Regions from separate parts of the Bacillus altitudinis genome, predicted to be linked through region 2. Evidence: riboswitches for the same ligand, from Rfam matches in the RefSeq annotation. Region 2 holds a riboswitch; each other region holds the start of a gene.
The links. Region 2 has a riboswitch for S-adenosylmethionine ahead of ID12_RS10165 (bifunctional homocysteine S-methyltransferase/methylenetetrahydrofolate reductase). Riboswitches for the same ligand answer to the same signal wherever they lie in the genome.

Region 1: linked by a shared signal. The riboswitch ahead of metK (methionine adenosyltransferase) and the one ahead of ID12_RS10165 (bifunctional homocysteine S-methyltransferase/methylenetetrahydrofolate reductase) in region 2 are both predicted to bind S-adenosylmethionine.
Region 3: linked by a shared signal. The riboswitch ahead of ID12_RS01010 (methionine ABC transporter ATP-binding protein) and the one ahead of ID12_RS10165 (bifunctional homocysteine S-methyltransferase/methylenetetrahydrofolate reductase) in region 2 are both predicted to bind S-adenosylmethionine.

The regions. Positions count from the first base shown of each region.
Region 1 is NZ_CP009108.1:3,633,167-3,638,415, reverse strand. It holds gene pckA (phosphoenolpyruvate carboxykinase (ATP)) at 1-1,401, opposite strand, end outside; SAM riboswitch class I at 1,628-1,762, shown strand; gene metK (methionine adenosyltransferase) at 1,958-3,160, shown strand; gene asnB (asparagine synthase (glutamine-hydrolyzing)) at 3,309-5,207, shown strand.
Region 2 is NZ_CP009108.1:2,028,942-2,034,190, forward strand. It holds gene metH (methionine synthase) at 1-288, opposite strand, end outside; gene ID12_RS10165 (bifunctional homocysteine S-methyltransferase/methylenetetrahydrofolate reductase) at 272-2,113, opposite strand; SAM riboswitch class I at 2,192-2,310, opposite strand; gene ID12_RS10170 (YajQ family cyclic di-GMP-binding protein) at 2,392-2,883, opposite strand; gene ID12_RS10175 (CvfB family protein) at 3,110-3,958, shown strand; gene ID12_RS10180 (BMP family lipoprotein) at 4,116-5,093, shown strand; gene ID12_RS10185 (methyl-accepting chemotaxis protein) at 5,090-5,249, shown strand, end outside.
Region 3 is NZ_CP009108.1:187,001-192,249, reverse strand. It holds gene ID12_RS01040 (arsenate reductase family protein) at 1-166, shown strand, start outside; gene gcvH (glycine cleavage system protein GcvH) at 233-616, shown strand; gene ID12_RS01030 (YusG family protein) at 663-899, shown strand; gene ID12_RS01025 (toprim domain-containing protein) at 1,031-1,375, shown strand; gene ID12_RS01020 (thioredoxin family protein) at 1,387-1,689, shown strand; gene ID12_RS01015 (SCP2 sterol-binding domain-containing protein) at 1,810-2,151, shown strand; SAM riboswitch class I at 2,254-2,362, shown strand; gene ID12_RS01010 (methionine ABC transporter ATP-binding protein) at 2,518-3,543, shown strand; gene ID12_RS01005 (methionine ABC transporter permease) at 3,536-4,204, shown strand; gene metQ (methionine ABC transporter substrate-binding lipoprotein MetQ) at 4,219-5,040, shown strand; gene ID12_RS00995 (carboxymuconolactone decarboxylase family protein) at 5,144-5,249, shown strand, end outside.

The DNA.
Region 1 (5,249 bases), 1.6 Mb from region 2:
GAAGATGTCGTCAGTGATCATTTCAGCGTTGTCAAGATCGCCTTCGATCGCTGCCTGCACCATTGCTCTTGTATGAGCAAGATTCATTCGTTTGCCCGTACCGTAGCCGCCGCCAGTCCAGCCTGTATTCACAAGGAATACTTTTGCGCCGTGCTCATCGATTTTTTTACCAAGCATTTCAGCATAGACATGAGCAGGAAGTGGCAAGAATGGTGAACCAAAGCAAGTAGAGAACGTTGTTTCTGGTGACGTCACGCCACGCTCAGTTCCAGCTAGTTTACTTGTGTAACCACTCAAGAAGTGGTACATGGCTTGTTCTTTCGTTAAACGGCTGATTGGAGGTAAAACGCCGAATGCATCAGCTGTTAAAAAGACGATGGCAGATGGGTGACCTGCAATACTTGGTTTCACGATGTTATCAATCATTTCGATTGGGTAAGCCGCACGTGTATTTTCAGTAAAGAATGTGTCATCATAATCTGCTTCACGTGTTTCTTCATCAAGTACTACATTTTCAAGCACTGATCCGAAGCTGATGGCTTTGTAAATTTGTGGTTCTTTTTCTTCACTTAAGTTCACGCATTTTGCATAGCATCCGCCTTCAATATTGAAGACACCTGTGTTAGACCAGCCATGCTCATCGTCTCCAATCAGCTTGCGGCTTGCACTTGCAGAAAGCGTCGTTTTTCCAGTACCTGAAAGGCCGAAAAATAAAGCAACATCGCCTTCTTGACCGACGTTAGCAGAGCAGTGCATTGATAAAATATCTTGTTCAGGAAGCAGGTAGTTCATAACAGAGAAAATGGATTTTTTCATCTCACCTGCATATTCTGTTCCACCGATCAGAATCGTCCGTTTTTCAAAAGAAACGATAATAAACGTTTCAGAGTTTGTGCCATCTGTTTCAGGATCTGCTTTAAAGTGAGGTGCAGATAAGATGGTGAAAGGTTTTTCGTTTGATGATGGTGTTGATCCATCAGGTCTGATGAATAGTTGCTTTGCAAAGAGATTGTGCCAAGCGAATTCATTTACAACTGTAATTGGCATACGGTATTTTTCGTCAGCACCGGCAAAACCATCAAAGACAAATAGTTCATCACGTTCTTTTAAGTATGACACAACCTTTGTATATAAACGATCAAATGCCTCTTTCGAGATCGGCTGATTGACTTGACCCCAATCAATTTTATGTTCAGAGTTTTCTTCTTTTACGATGAATTTATCTTTAGGCGAACGTCCAGTGTAGGCACCAGTTGTGGCGCGGACAGCACCAGTTGAAGTTAAAACGCCTTCATTACGTGCCAAAATCTTTTCAACAAGTTTCGGAACAGATAAATTTTGGTGCGTATTTTCTAATGAGAGCAATGACTGCAAATCTTCTTTTAAATCCACTGAGTTCATAAAAAAACCCTTCCTTTACCGTTGAATTTGTTTGTTTTGATTAGTATAACACATTGATAATAATAGTCTATACTATTTAAACATTTTTGTGTGTGTTTTTTCATTTCTGCTATGAAAATATGCTTTTTGGTGATGCTAATGATGAGGTGAAAAAAAGGGGAGATAATTCCTATGAACCATTGACATGACGCAAGGGTTTAAGATAAGATATCTTATTGAACGGATACTCTTATCCCGAGTTGGTGGAGGGACAGGCCCGATGAAGCCCAGCAACCGGTTTCTTATGAAAAAGGCATGAACATGCTGAGAAACCAAGGTGCTAACCTGATGCAAGGTACAAGAACACCTTGAGCGATAAGAGTGAAAGGCATGCGATCTCAGACCCTTTCCTCGCAATGAAGGAAATGGTTTTTTTATTTTTGGGATATCATATGAACAAATTGCCAATAACATCTCTAATATAAACATGTTGAAATATAAGAGGGAACGAGTTCCGTATCATATTGGAGGCCTCATCTTGGGATGATGTGGTCTTGTACAGGAGGAAATAGCCATTATGAGTCAAAATCGTCGTTTATTTACTTCAGAATCAGTGACCGAAGGACATCCAGATAAAATCTGTGATCAAATTTCAGACAGCATTTTGGATGAAATTTTAAAGAAAGATCCAAATGCACGTGTTGCCTGTGAAACTTCTGTAACAACCGGTCTCGTATTAGTAAGCGGTGAGATTACAACGTCTACTTATGTCGACATTCCAAAGACGGTGCGTGACACGATTAAGGAAATTGGCTACACACGTGCGAAATATGGTTTTGATGCGGAAACATGTGCGGTTCTTACATCAATTGATGAACAGTCTGCTGATATTGCGCAAGGTGTAGACAAAGCGCTTGAAGCACGTGAAGGAACAATGACTGAAGAAGAAATTGATGCGATCGGTGCAGGTGACCAAGGTTTGATGTTTGGTTTTGCAAACAACGAAACTGAAGAGCTTATGCCACTGCCGATTTCTCTTGCACATAAATTATCTCGCCGTTTAACAGAAGTACGCAAGAATGAAACACTTGCATACCTTCGTCCAGACGGAAAAACTCAAGTAACAGTTGAATATGATGAACAAAACAAACCAGTTCGTATTGATACGGTGGTTATTTCTACACAGCATGCACCAGAAGTGACGCTTGAACAAATTCAAAGCGACTTAAAAGAGCATGTCATCCGCCCTGTCGTTCCAAGTGAACTGATCGATGAAGAAACAAAATACTTCATCAACCCAACAGGCCGCTTTGTCATCGGTGGACCTCAAGGGGATGCTGGTTTAACTGGACGTAAAATCATCGTTGATACATATGGCGGGTATGCTCGTCACGGTGGCGGTGCTTTCTCTGGTAAGGATGCAACGAAGGTTGACCGTTCTGCAGCATATGCGGCTCGCTATGTAGCGAAAAACATCGTAGCAGCTGGTCTTGCAGATTCATGTGAAGTACAGCTTGCTTATGCAATTGGTGTTGCACAGCCTGTCTCCATTTCAATTGATACATTTGGAACAGGAAAAGCCTCTGAAGAGAAATTAATTGAAGTGGTACGTGCAAACTTTGATCTTCGTCCAGCCGGCATTATTAAAATGCTTGACTTACGTCGTCCGATCTATAAACAAACCGCTGCATATGGACATTTTGGCCGTCATGACTTGGATCTTCCATGGGAAAAAACGGATAAAGCCGACACGCTTCGCAAGGAAGCATTAGGAGAATAACAACATACAAAACCGCTTATTTTAAGCGGTTTTCCTTTTGATTAAAAAAAATTCTACAAAAAGCGTAAAAATGTGAAACAAAATTGGACAAAATACTGTCTAATTATAGGTCTACTTTTAAGAAATAACATAACGTGGAGGCAATAATATGTGTGGGTTTGTTGGTGTATTTAATCACCGTCCATTGTCCGAAACTACTGAGCAGGAAGAGTTAATTAAGCAAATGAATCGTCTCATCGTTCATCGAGGTCCGGATGATGAGGGGTACTTTCATGATGAGCATGTAGGATTTGGATTTAGACGTTTAAGTATTATAGATGTTGAACACGGAAAGCAGCCGCTTTCTTATGAAGATGAAAAATATTGGATTATTTTCAACGGAGAAATTTATAACTATGTGGAGCTGAAAGAAGAGCTTGTGAAAAAAGGCTATACGTTCAGCACAGATTCTGATACGGAAGTCCTTCTTGCCACATATCGCCACTATAAAGAAGAAGCGGCATCGAAGCTTCGCGGCATGTTTGCCTTTTTAATTTGGGATAAAGAAGCGCAGTTATTATATGGCGCAAGAGATCCTTTCGGCATTAAACCTCTCTATTTTACACAAATAGATGACCAAGTGTACTTTGCTTCTGAACGCAAAAGCTTAATGGCTGTGAATGAGAACATTTTATTTGATGAGACTGCTTTGCAGCAGTACATGTCTTTTCAGTTCGTTCCTGAGCCAAATACACTTGATCAAAAAGTGCACAAAGTTGAGCCAGGTCATCAGTTTACACTGCGTCCAGGCCAAGACATTGCATTTAAGACTTACTGGAAAGTTCAATTCAAACCTGAACAAACACAAGAGCAGAAATTAGTAGAAGAAGTACGTGATGCTATCTATGATTCTGTAAAAGTCCACATGAGAAGTGATGTGCCTGTTGGTTCATTCCTATCAGGCGGGATCGATTCTTCTTTCATCGTGTCGGTCGCAAAGGAATTTCACCCTGAACTGAAGACATTCTCTGTTGGTTTCCAGCAGGATGGATTCAGTGAAGTGGATGTAGCAAAAGAAACAGCTGATAAGCTGGGATTGCAAAACTTTAGTGCTGTGATTTCTCCTGAGGAATATATGAATGAGCTTCCGAAGATCGTCTGGCATTTAGATGATCCTTTGGCTGATCCAGCGGCGATTCCATTGTATTTCGTAGCAAAAGAAGCGAAAAAACAAGTCACAGTTGTTCTTTCAGGTGAGGGAGCAGACGAGCTGTTCGGTGGATATAATATTTATCGTGAGCCGCTATCTCTAAAGCCTTTTGAATCTGTACCATCCATGCTGAAAAAGCTTCTTCTTCGTCTGGCTCGTTTAATGCCAGAAGGAATGAAAGGGAAAAGCTTTATCGTTCGCGGCTGTACGCCATTAGAGGAACGTTATATCGGCAATGCAAAAATCTTTGAAGAGCCAGTGAAGAAAAACCTCTTAAAGCAGTATGATCCGAACATCACGTATCGTGACGTGACGAAAACATACTTCGAAGAAAGTGCAGGCTACAGTGATATTAACAAAATGCAATATGTTGATATTCATACGTGGATGCGCGGGGATATCCTGCTGAAAGCAGATAAGATGACAATGGCGAATTCTCTTGAGCTTCGTGTTCCATTCCTTGATAAGGTCGTATTTGAAGCAGCTTCTAAAATTCCAGAAGAGCTGAAAACGAAAGACGGCACAACGAAATATTTATTGCGTAAAGCAGCAGAAGGCATTGTACCAGACCATGTGTTAAACCGTAAAAAACTAGGTTTCCCTGTGCCAATTCGTCATTGGCTGAAAAATGAGATGAACGCTTGGGCGAAAGATATCATTAAAAACAGTCAAACAGATGAATACATTAACAAGGCATATGTTCTTGATTTATTAAATGATCATTGTGCTGGAAAAGCCGATCATAGCCGTAAGATTTGGACTGTCCTGATCTTTATGATCTGGCATAGCATCTATGTAGAGCGCAGCATTGATCCAGAGCAGTTGAATCACCAGCCGAAAGAAGTTATTTTTAGCTAATGAAAAAGGTTTTCAGCTTTGTGCTGAAAACCTTTTTTGTCA
Region 2 (5,249 bases):
TGCTTTTACGTTCAATTCATAGGCGAGATGGCCAAGTCCATATTCATCGAGAACGAGCTTCGTCGCACCGAATGTATTTGTTTCAATGAGGTCAGCACTTGCCTCTAGGTATTGCCGGTGAATCGTGGAGATAATGTGAGGGGCTGTGACGTTTAAATATTCGTTACAGCCCTCATACTCTTCTCCGCCGAAATCCTCTGCTGTGAGATCGGCGTTTTGAATCATTGTGCCCATTGCACCGTCAAGGACGAGGATGCGTTTTTTGAGCTGTTCAGTGATAGTTGGCATGGATGTTTGGCTCCTTTTCTTTCTGATGGATGTAAGTTGTCAGTTCTGCTGTTAAATCTGATCGAAGGAAAGGGGTAATTAAATAGATACCATTAAACAATTCGCAAGCTGTATCTAATAAAGAGCGGGCAATCGCTAACCCTTCTGTCCGCTGCTTTTCTTTATTTTCGCCTGCCTTGGCCATAATCTCACGAATCGAGTCAGACAATTTAATGCCGGGAATTTCATGATGAATAAACTCTGCGTTTCGGCTGCTTGTTAGCGGCATAATACCGATGTAAATCGGTTTATCTAAATGTCGGCTTTCTTCATGAATCTTCACAAGCTGTTCCTCAGAGTATACAGGTTGTGAAATAAAATAATCGGCACCGTATTCGATTTTCTTCTCGAGGCGTTTGACCGCTTTATCAATATGACGGACATTTGGATTAAACGCACCAGCCACAGAAAAATTAGTCTTTTTCCCGAGCGGCTTCCCGGAGAAAGATAGTCCCTCGTTAAATTGTTTGATCAGACGGATCAAATCAAAGGAGGTTAAATCATACACAGATGTCGCACCTGGGAAGTCTCCAATTTTAGACGGATCGCCTGTGATGGCTAAAATATCGGTTAGTCCAAGCGTGTCTAGCCCCATTAAATGAGATTGGAGTCCAATCAAATTGCGATCACGACATGTGATATGGACAAGTGAACGCATATCAAGCTGCTGTTTTAATAAAGCGCCGCATGCCACATTGCTAATACGCGGGGTAGCTAGAGAGTTATCGGCCAGTGTGAGGGCATCAATGCCTGCACTTTTTAATTCGTTCGCTGCGACGAGGAATTTTTCAAAGTTCAGCTTCTTCGGCGGGTCCAGCTCGACGATAATCGAACGTTTTTTCACAGCCAGCTCGTCAAGACCTGGTTCTGTCCGTTGATCTTGGATGGAAATGATTTCTTCTTTTAATACTTTCACTTCTTTTTCGGTGATAGGTGCTAAATCTTTGACCGCCTCAGCCATGGCGCTTATATGCTGAGGGGTTGTTCCGCAGCAGCCTCCAATGATTCGTGCGCCCTGATTTCTAAACTCAAGTGCACTTTTTCGGAAATAATCATTATCTGTATCATAGACGAGTCTGCCTTCTTCAAGGGAGGGGAGACTGCTGTTTGGATAGACAGATAAATGCGAATTTTGCAAAAGTGGAACGCCTTCAAGTGCCTGAATCATATGATAAGGGCCTAATCGGCAGTTAATGCCGACGACATCAGCGCCAAGTGAGGATAATTCAGATAAGCCGTCTTTTAGCGGTGTACCGTCCTGCAATACACCTTGCTCATGCATGGAGACGTTCATGACAATCGGAAGCGCTGTTTCTTTGCGAGCAATCTCAAGAACGGCTTTTGCTTCTTCAATATCGTAATATGTTTCAAGCAGTAACCCATCAGGCTCTTCATTTAAAAGGATATAGAGCTGTTCTCTAAAGCTCCGTTTAATCTCGTCTAAAGAGTAGGCATTTTTGTTAAATGTTCGAATGCCACCGATCGTTCCAAGGACATAAGCTGAGCCAGCGGCTGCTTTGGCAATTTGTACAGCTTTTGTGTTAATGCGTTTTGTTTCTTCTTCTAAACCGTAGCGGGATAGTTTAATATAATTCGCACCGTATGTGTTCGTTTGAATAATGTCCGCTCCAGCTTGCACATATGCCTCGTGCACTCTTTTGACTTCATCTTCTTTTGATAAATTTAATTCTTCAAAGCAACGGTCAATGCCATAAGAGTATAAAAGTGTTCCCATTGCTCCATCAGCAATCAGTACGCGATTTTGTAAGTCTTGTAATAGGCCCATTGGTTTCCTCCTTATTTCTATGTAACAAAAAAAGCCTTCTGATAAGAAGAAGACTTTTTGGCTGTATTGAAATTCTTCTTCTTATCTTCCAAGCAGTTGCTTGCTGGATTTAGCACCTTGGTCATAGAAAATAGATTTCTACTACACCGGTTGCTGAGGCTTCACAGGGCCAGTCCCTCTGCCTCTCTTGATAAGAAAGCGATATGAACATGTCAATGAATTGAACTTCCATCAACTGTATCGAAAAAATCGGAAATAATCAATGGAAAATTTGAAATTTATCGAAAATTTATAAATTGGACGTCAATCGGTAAATCTGCCTTGCGCATAAGCGCAATCACTTCTTGTAAATCATCTTTATTTTTTCCTGTCACACGCACTTGGTCATCTTGAAATTGCGACTTTACTTTTATACCAGATTGTTTGATCAAGGCATTGATCTTTTTGGCATTGTCCTTATCAATCCCGCTAATCAGCTTTGCACGCTGGCGAACGGTTCCACCTAGGGCATGTTCTGTTTTTCCGTAGTCAATGTTTTTAGTCGGTACGTTTCGTTTAATCAGTTTTGTCACAAGGACATCCTTTAGCTGCTCCAGCTTGAAGTCATCATCAGAAATGAGAACGAGTTCTTCTTTTTCTAGTGAAATATCACTTTTACTTCCTTTAAAATCATAACGGTTTTTAATTTCTTTCAGTGCTGCTTGAATGGCGTTTTGCACCTCTGGCAGCTCCACCTTCGATACAATATCAAATGAACTTTCTTTTGCCATCACATATGACCTCCAACTATAGATATTGCGTCTATTTTATCATGCCCATAGGGGAAGAAGAAACTTTATCGAAGAGAGTTCAGATGTATGCGGTATAATTCAAGTACAGTTTGTCCACTTTAGCTAACAGAACTAGAGATGTTCATGATGACAGAAGTATAGTAGAATAAAGTGAATCAAAAGATGAACGAACGCTCTTTTAAGGGCAGATAGGAAGGAAGAGAACATGAGACCAGGTGAGCAACTGACCTTGCAAATAGATAACGAGATGGAATACGGCTACTTTTTAACAGATGGCGAAGATTCTGTTCTCCTACATCGCAGTGAGATGACAGAGGATATTGGAGATCGTGATGAAGTAGAGGTCTACTTATATGTAGATCATGAGGAAAGACTGGCAGCGACGATGAAAATTCCTAAAATCAATGCACATACATACGACTGGGTAGAAGTCGTAGACGTTGTAGAAGATATGGGTGCTTTTGTCGATATAGGTTTGTCAAAGGATGCACTTGTTGCAACTGAACACCTCCCGCCTTTTGAGGAAGCGTGGCCGAAAAAAGGCGACAAACTATACTGTATGCTCAAAGTGACAAGTTACGGGAGAATGTTCGCAAAACCAGCCACTGAAGATGTGATCAGTGAATTGTTTACTGAGGCGCCAGAAACGTTAATGAACAAAGAAATCACGGGGACAATCTATCGCTTAATTGCGACAGGTTCTTTTATGCTGACAGATACAGGCGTGCGTGGATTTATCCACCGCACGGAACGAAAGGAAGAGCCTAGATTGGGATCGACCGTGACAGGACGCGTCATTGCAGTGAAAGAGGACGGAACTGTAAACGTTTCTCTGCTTCCGAGAAAGCAGGATGCATTATCTGTCGATGCAGAAGAAATCTTAACTTACATGAGAACGAGAAACGGTGCAATGCCTTTCGGCGATAAAAGCGATCCAGAAGATATCCGGGAAAGATTTCAAATGAGCAAAGCAGCCTTCAAACGAGCATTAGGTCATCTGATGAAAAATGATCTTGTTTACCAAAAAGAAGGATGGACATACGAGAAAAAGTGAGCATTTGCTCACTTTTTTTATTTTTGTCATAAATAATGGTTTTTTTCAGTGAAAAAAGTCATGAAAAAAGCTGAAAATCCTTCACTTTATCATTGAAACAATGACTCTCAAATCCGATAAATAAGGGGTAAGGATGATAAAAGGAGTGTGTTTTTGGATGAAAGTGAAGATTTCATTACTTCTGATGGCAGCTATGATCATGGTACTCGCCTCATGCAGCAATCAGCAGGGGGGACCACCGGTATCAAATACGAAGCATATTGGTGTCATGCTGACGGATGATGGTCTTGGTGATCAATCATTTAACGATTCATCATTTAAAGGATTAGAAAAAGCACGTGATGAGCTTGGCATTGAATTCGATTATAGAGAAATTGCAGAAACCGATACATATGAAAAAGGGCTGACCGAGCTTGTGAAAGATGGAAATGACCTGATCATCGGTGTAGGTTTCAGTATGCAAGAAGACTTAGAAAAGGTAGCGAAAAAATATCCGAAAAAGCAATTTTTACTCATTGATGCTGTGTCTGAACTGAAAAATGTCACATCAGTGACTTTTAAAGAAGAGCAGGGCAGCTATTTAGCGGGAGCACTTGCTGCCATGACAACAAAAAGCGATGTCATTGGTTTTGTGGGCGGAGTCGATGCAGAGGTGATCCATCGATTTGAACAAGGCTATCAAAAAGGCGCAAAATCAGTGAATCCGAAAATTAAGGTCGTATCCACGTATGCTGGCACATTTAGTGATGCAGGTAAAGGCAGTAACATAGCGAAAGACATGATCAAAAAGAAAGCAGATGTTTTATATGCCGCAGCCGGTTATACGGGTGTTGGTGTATTAAAAGAAGCGCAAGCGCAAGGCAAATATGCAATCGGCGTGGACAGCGATCAGTATTATACAGCTGAAAAAGCCGTTATTTCGTCTATGGTCAAAAAAGTAGATGAAGTCGTCTATCAATTCAGCGAACAGCTCGTCAAAAGCAGCAAAATCAAAAGTGGACATATCGTTTATGACTTAAGTAATGACGGAATCGATATGGCAAGAATCCGGGTGCTCAAAGATGCTGAGAAATTGACCAAAAAATTAAATGGACTGAAGCAAACACTTCTGAAAGAAGAGGGGGCAGCATCATGAGCTTACGCATCAAAATTTTGCTCAACTCACTCATTTCACTTCTTTTAGCGGTTGGCGTAATTGCCTTTATTATTGTGAGCATGACAAAGATTCAGTCATCAAGCGAAACAGAAGTTCAAACCTTACTGAACGTACAAAAAACGAAGGCCAGCTTTG
Region 3 (5,249 bases), 1.8 Mb from region 2:
ATACAGAGAGCTGCAGCTGAAAGATAAACTTCCTGCAATGTCAGAGGACGAGCAGCTTGAATTACTTGCGTCTAACGGAATGCTAATCAAGCGTCCAATTACAACAGACGGCAAACGAGTGACAGTTGGATTTAATGAAGATACATTTAAAAGCGTCTGGAAATGATGTAACTTTCATTCAGATTGTGGTATCTTCAATATAGATTGTAAGAAAAGACTGGAGGGGTATGAAATGAGCACACCAAAAGATTTACGTTATTCAGAAGAACATGAATGGGTCAAAGTAGAAGGAGATAAGGTGCGTATCGGTATTACGCATTTTGCTCAATCTGAGCTAGGGGATATCGTGTTCGTTGAGCTTCCTGAAGTAGGAGACAAAATCACAGCGGACGAGCCTTTCGGAAGTGTAGAATCAGTCAAAACAGTTTCTGAACTATACGCACCGATTAACGGCACAATCGTTGAAGTGAACGATGAGCTTGATGACAGTCCAGAGTTCGTCAACGACTCTCCATACGAAAAAGCTTGGATGATCGTAGTAGAGCCAGCGGATGCGTCTGAAATCGAGAACTTAATGACAGCTGAGCAATATGAAGAAATGACAAAAGAAGACTAATTCATGTGAAATTGGACACTCTACCTTTATGGGGGGGGTGTCCAATTTGTCTTTTCAAAAAGAACAGGTGGATATAACAGAGCATGTCACTGGACGATTCAAAGAGAGCGGCATGGTGCTTTACCATCAAAACGAAGAGATTGGCACGATGATTAGTGAAAATCAATATGAATTAAAATCAGGTTATTCCTATGATCAAAACCGTTTTTATCGTCTGTCAGATACGTTGACCCATGGGACTGAAAAATATGTAGACTGTGACGATGAAAATGGCTGGTGCTAATCACAGATAAGGCTGTAGTGAGTGAATGCTACAGCCTTTTTGTTGATCAAGTGCCCAATCTTTACAACCCGAATGAAAGATTGTAATCTAAGGAAGAAGTGAATCAACGTCAAAAGGGCCAGGTGATCGTGATGAATGTCGAGATAGAAAAGGTCATCATTGTAGAAGGTAAATCAGATAAACAGAAGCTAAAAGAAGTCATAAGTGAACCTGTTACCATCATTTGCACCAATGGCACGATCAGTACATCGAAGCTGGATCAGCTTGTGGACGATTTATTCGGGAAAGACGTTTACATATTAGCAGACAGTGACGATGCTGGCGACAAACTGCGGAAGCAATTCCGAAAAGAATTCCCTGAAGCACTGCATCTTTTTGTCGACAGAACGTACCGCGAAGTGGCCGCTTCACCGTCAGCCCACATTGCATCTATTCTATTAGCTGCAAACATTGATGTTCATTCGAAATATTTATAAGGGTGACGTATATGAAAGAGATTGAAGAGCATGAATTCAAGGAGATAGAGGACGATTTATTTCTTTTGTACTTATATACACCATTTTGCGGAACATGCCAGCTGGCAAAGAAGATGCTGGCAGTGGTTGATGCCATGCAGCCGGAAGTTCCTTTTTATGAAAATAACTTAAATTACTCGCCAAGTTTTGCAAAAGCATTTGAGATCGAAAGTGTCCCTTGCTTTCTCCTGTTTAAAAAGGGTGAAATCGTGCAAAAAGGCTATGCCTTTCACTCCGTTCCATATCTTCACGAAATGATTGAAACCGCTAAATAAAGCGGTTTTTTGTCATATTTCAAGCAATTCATTTGAAAATTTGTCGAGCTATTTATAAAGGACAAGCCGATGTTTGTAGAGAAATGTTATGTATAACCAAATGACAGGGAGGTTATACATGTGGAAAATGTGAAAGCCCATGGAAGTGCAGGGCAGCGATTATTGTTAAAGCCGTTGCTCTCATCATCATCCTTGAAGATTACATTTGAGGCGGAAACGGACTCTTGTACATTGATTGTGGATGAACGTGGTGAAGTGAAGAAACTACCTGCAATTGAGTTATCGGATCTCATCTTTTATGGTGAGCGAAAAGAGATTTTGCAATTATTAGATGGAGACATGTCCTTACAGCAGCTGATCAGCAGAGGACAAGTGAAAGTGAAAGGCTCATTTCGAGCTCTTCTAAGACTAGAAGCGGTACTTTGGCTGACGAACGGTTTTTTTCGAAAAATGATAACGTAGTCGTTTACTTGGAAATTAGCGATTTACAGCGTTGACATATCTCAGATAGCATGATATTCTACGTTAGTAAAAACATGAACATCACATAAAACAACATATTTTCTCTTATTAAGAGAGGTGGAGGGACGTGCCCTATGAAACCCGGCAACCGTCAGCATAGCTGAAATTGGTGCCAATTCACTCAAAGCCGCAACGCTTTGAAAGATGAGAGAAAGGCGTATTTGATATAAAAGGCCTTTCTGCTTGCGTTGCAGTTAGGTCTTTTTTACTGACCTTGCGTCAGGCTAGCGTCATAACAGTCGGAAGAATAATTGAACGTATGTGATGGCAACCTATAGATTCAGCAAGAAAGCAGGTGAACAGACTGTGATCCATTTACAGAATGTATCAAAAACGTATCTTTCAAAAAGCGGAAATGTTGATGCCGTGAAAGACGTCAACTTGGATATCGATAAAGGTGAAATATTCGGAATTATCGGGTATAGCGGCGCTGGGAAAAGCTCCTTGATTCGCCTATTAAACGGTCTGGAGTTGCCAACAGAAGGAATCGTTGAAGTGGCAGGCAACCGGATCAATGAAGTATCGAATGCGAAACTTCGGAAAGCAAGACAAGAAATCAGCATGATTTTCCAACACTTTAACTTGCTCTGGTCAAGAACAGTGAGACAAAATATTATGTTCCCGCTCGAGATCGCAGGTGTACCAACGTCAAAACGGAGAGCTCGTGCAAACGAACTGATTAAATTGGTCGGTTTAGAAGGAAAAGAAAATGCATATCCTTCTCAGCTCAGCGGCGGGCAAAAGCAGCGTGTAGGGATTGCGAGAGCATTAGCGAATGACCCAAAAGTTCTGCTATGTGACGAAGCCACTTCTGCGCTTGATCCACAAACAACGGATTCCATCCTTGAGCTTTTAGCCGATATTAATAAACGACTAGGACTCACCATTGTATTGATCACACATGAAATGCACGTCATTCGCAAAATTTGTCACCGTGTGGCAGTGATGGAGAATGGCCGTATTGTCGAAGAAGGCGAAGTATTACGTGTCTTCAGACAGCCGAAAGAAGAAATGACGAAGCGATTCGTGAAACAGCTTGCTGAACCAGAAGAAGCAAAAGAAACGATCGAGCACGTCCTAGAGAGAGTAAAAGAAGGTCAGGTCGTCAGGTTGTCCTTTATTGGAGATTCTGCCGAACAGCCGCTGATCACGGAAATTATTCGATCCTTCAAGGTCGATGTGAACATCCTGCAAGGAAAGATTTCTCAAACGCAGGAAGGCGCGTTTGGAACACTCTTTATCCATATTAATGGAGACGAGAACGAAGTTGAAAAAGCCATCGCCTATATCCAAAGCAAACAGGTTGAAATCGAGGTGATGACACATGTTTGAGAAATGGTTTCCGAACGTTGATCTAGAGGTTATTTGGAACGCGACGGGTGAAACGGTCTATATGACACTCATTGCATTAGCGTTTGCTTTTGCTATCGGCATCATCCTTGGGCTGTTGCTCTTTTTGACAAGTAAAGGCGGTTTGTGGGAAAACAAACCAATTAATGCTGTCATCGGCGCAGTAGTCAACATTTTCAGATCGATTCCCTTTATCATATTAATCATTCTATTATTAGGATTTACTAAACTAATTATGGGCACGATATTAGGTCCAAATGCAGCATTACCAGCCCTTGTCATTGGCTCAGCCCCTTTCTACGCACGTCTTGTCGAAATTGCACTGCGTGAAGTAGACAAAGGAGTCATTGAAGCAGCACGATCTATGGGAGCAAAAACGTCGACCATAATTTTCAAAGTATTGCTTCCAGAATCACTGCCAGCCCTTATTTCAGGAATTACTGTAACAGCGATTGCTCTGATTGGCTCTACTGCGATTGCAGGAGCAATTGGAGCAGGCGGACTTGGTGACCTTGCTTATGTAGAAGGATACCAATCTGGTAATACAGATGTCACACTTGTAGCCACTGTGTTTATTCTGATCATCGTCTTTATCATTCAAATAATCGGTGATTTGATTACAAATAAAATTGATAAACGTTAAGGGAGGAATTATTCATGAAGAAATTGATTTTAAGTGCACTATTTCTAGCATTTGCAGGCATTTTAGCTGCTTGCGGTTCATCAAATAACGCAAGCGATAACAAAACCATCACGGTTGCCGCTTCAAAAACACCACATGCCGAGATTCTTGAAGAAGCAAAACCACTTCTAAAAGAAAAAGGCTACGATCTAAAAGTGAAAGTACTGAGCGATTATAAAATGTACAACAAAGCATTAGCTGAAAAAGAAGTGGATGCGAACTTTTTCCAACATATCCCTTACTTGAACGAAGAAAATAAATCAAACAAAGATTACAACTTAGTGAGTGCTGGTGCCGTTCACCTTGAGCCTTTCGGTATCTACTCTAAGAAATACAAATCAGTAAAAGATATTCCAAACGGCGGCACGATCATCATGACAAACAACGTAGCTGAGCAAGGACGTATGCTTGCCCTATTACAAAATGCTGGTGTGATCAAGCTTGATCCAAAAGTAGATACAATCAACGCAACAGTCAAAAACATCAAAGAAAACCCGAAGAACCTAAAATTCAAAAAAATCGCTCCTGAACTAACAGCGAAAGCTTATGAAAACAGTGAAGGCGACGCTGTATTTATTAACGTTAACTATGCGATCCAAAATAAATTGAATCCGAAAAAAGATTCAATCGAACTTGAGCAAACGAAAAACAACCCGTATGCAAACATCGTCGCTGTTCGCAAAGGTGACGAAAAATCAGAGAAGATCAAGGTATTAATGGAAGTTCTTCACTCTGATAAAATCAAAGAATTCATCGACAAAAAGTATGATGGTGCAGTATTGCCTGTATCTGAATAACAACTTGTAAACCTCGCTTCATGAAAGCGAGGTTTTTTTGTGTATTTTTTCAAATCTCGCTCATAATAAAAACGAACAAATGACTTGAAGGGATGGAATGAAGATGAATGAACAACATATGAGCGGATCGATGCAACAATCACTGACGGATTATAAAACGGCAATGGGTGAATTTCAGAAGAAAATGCCGGTGTTTGGCAAGAAATTTA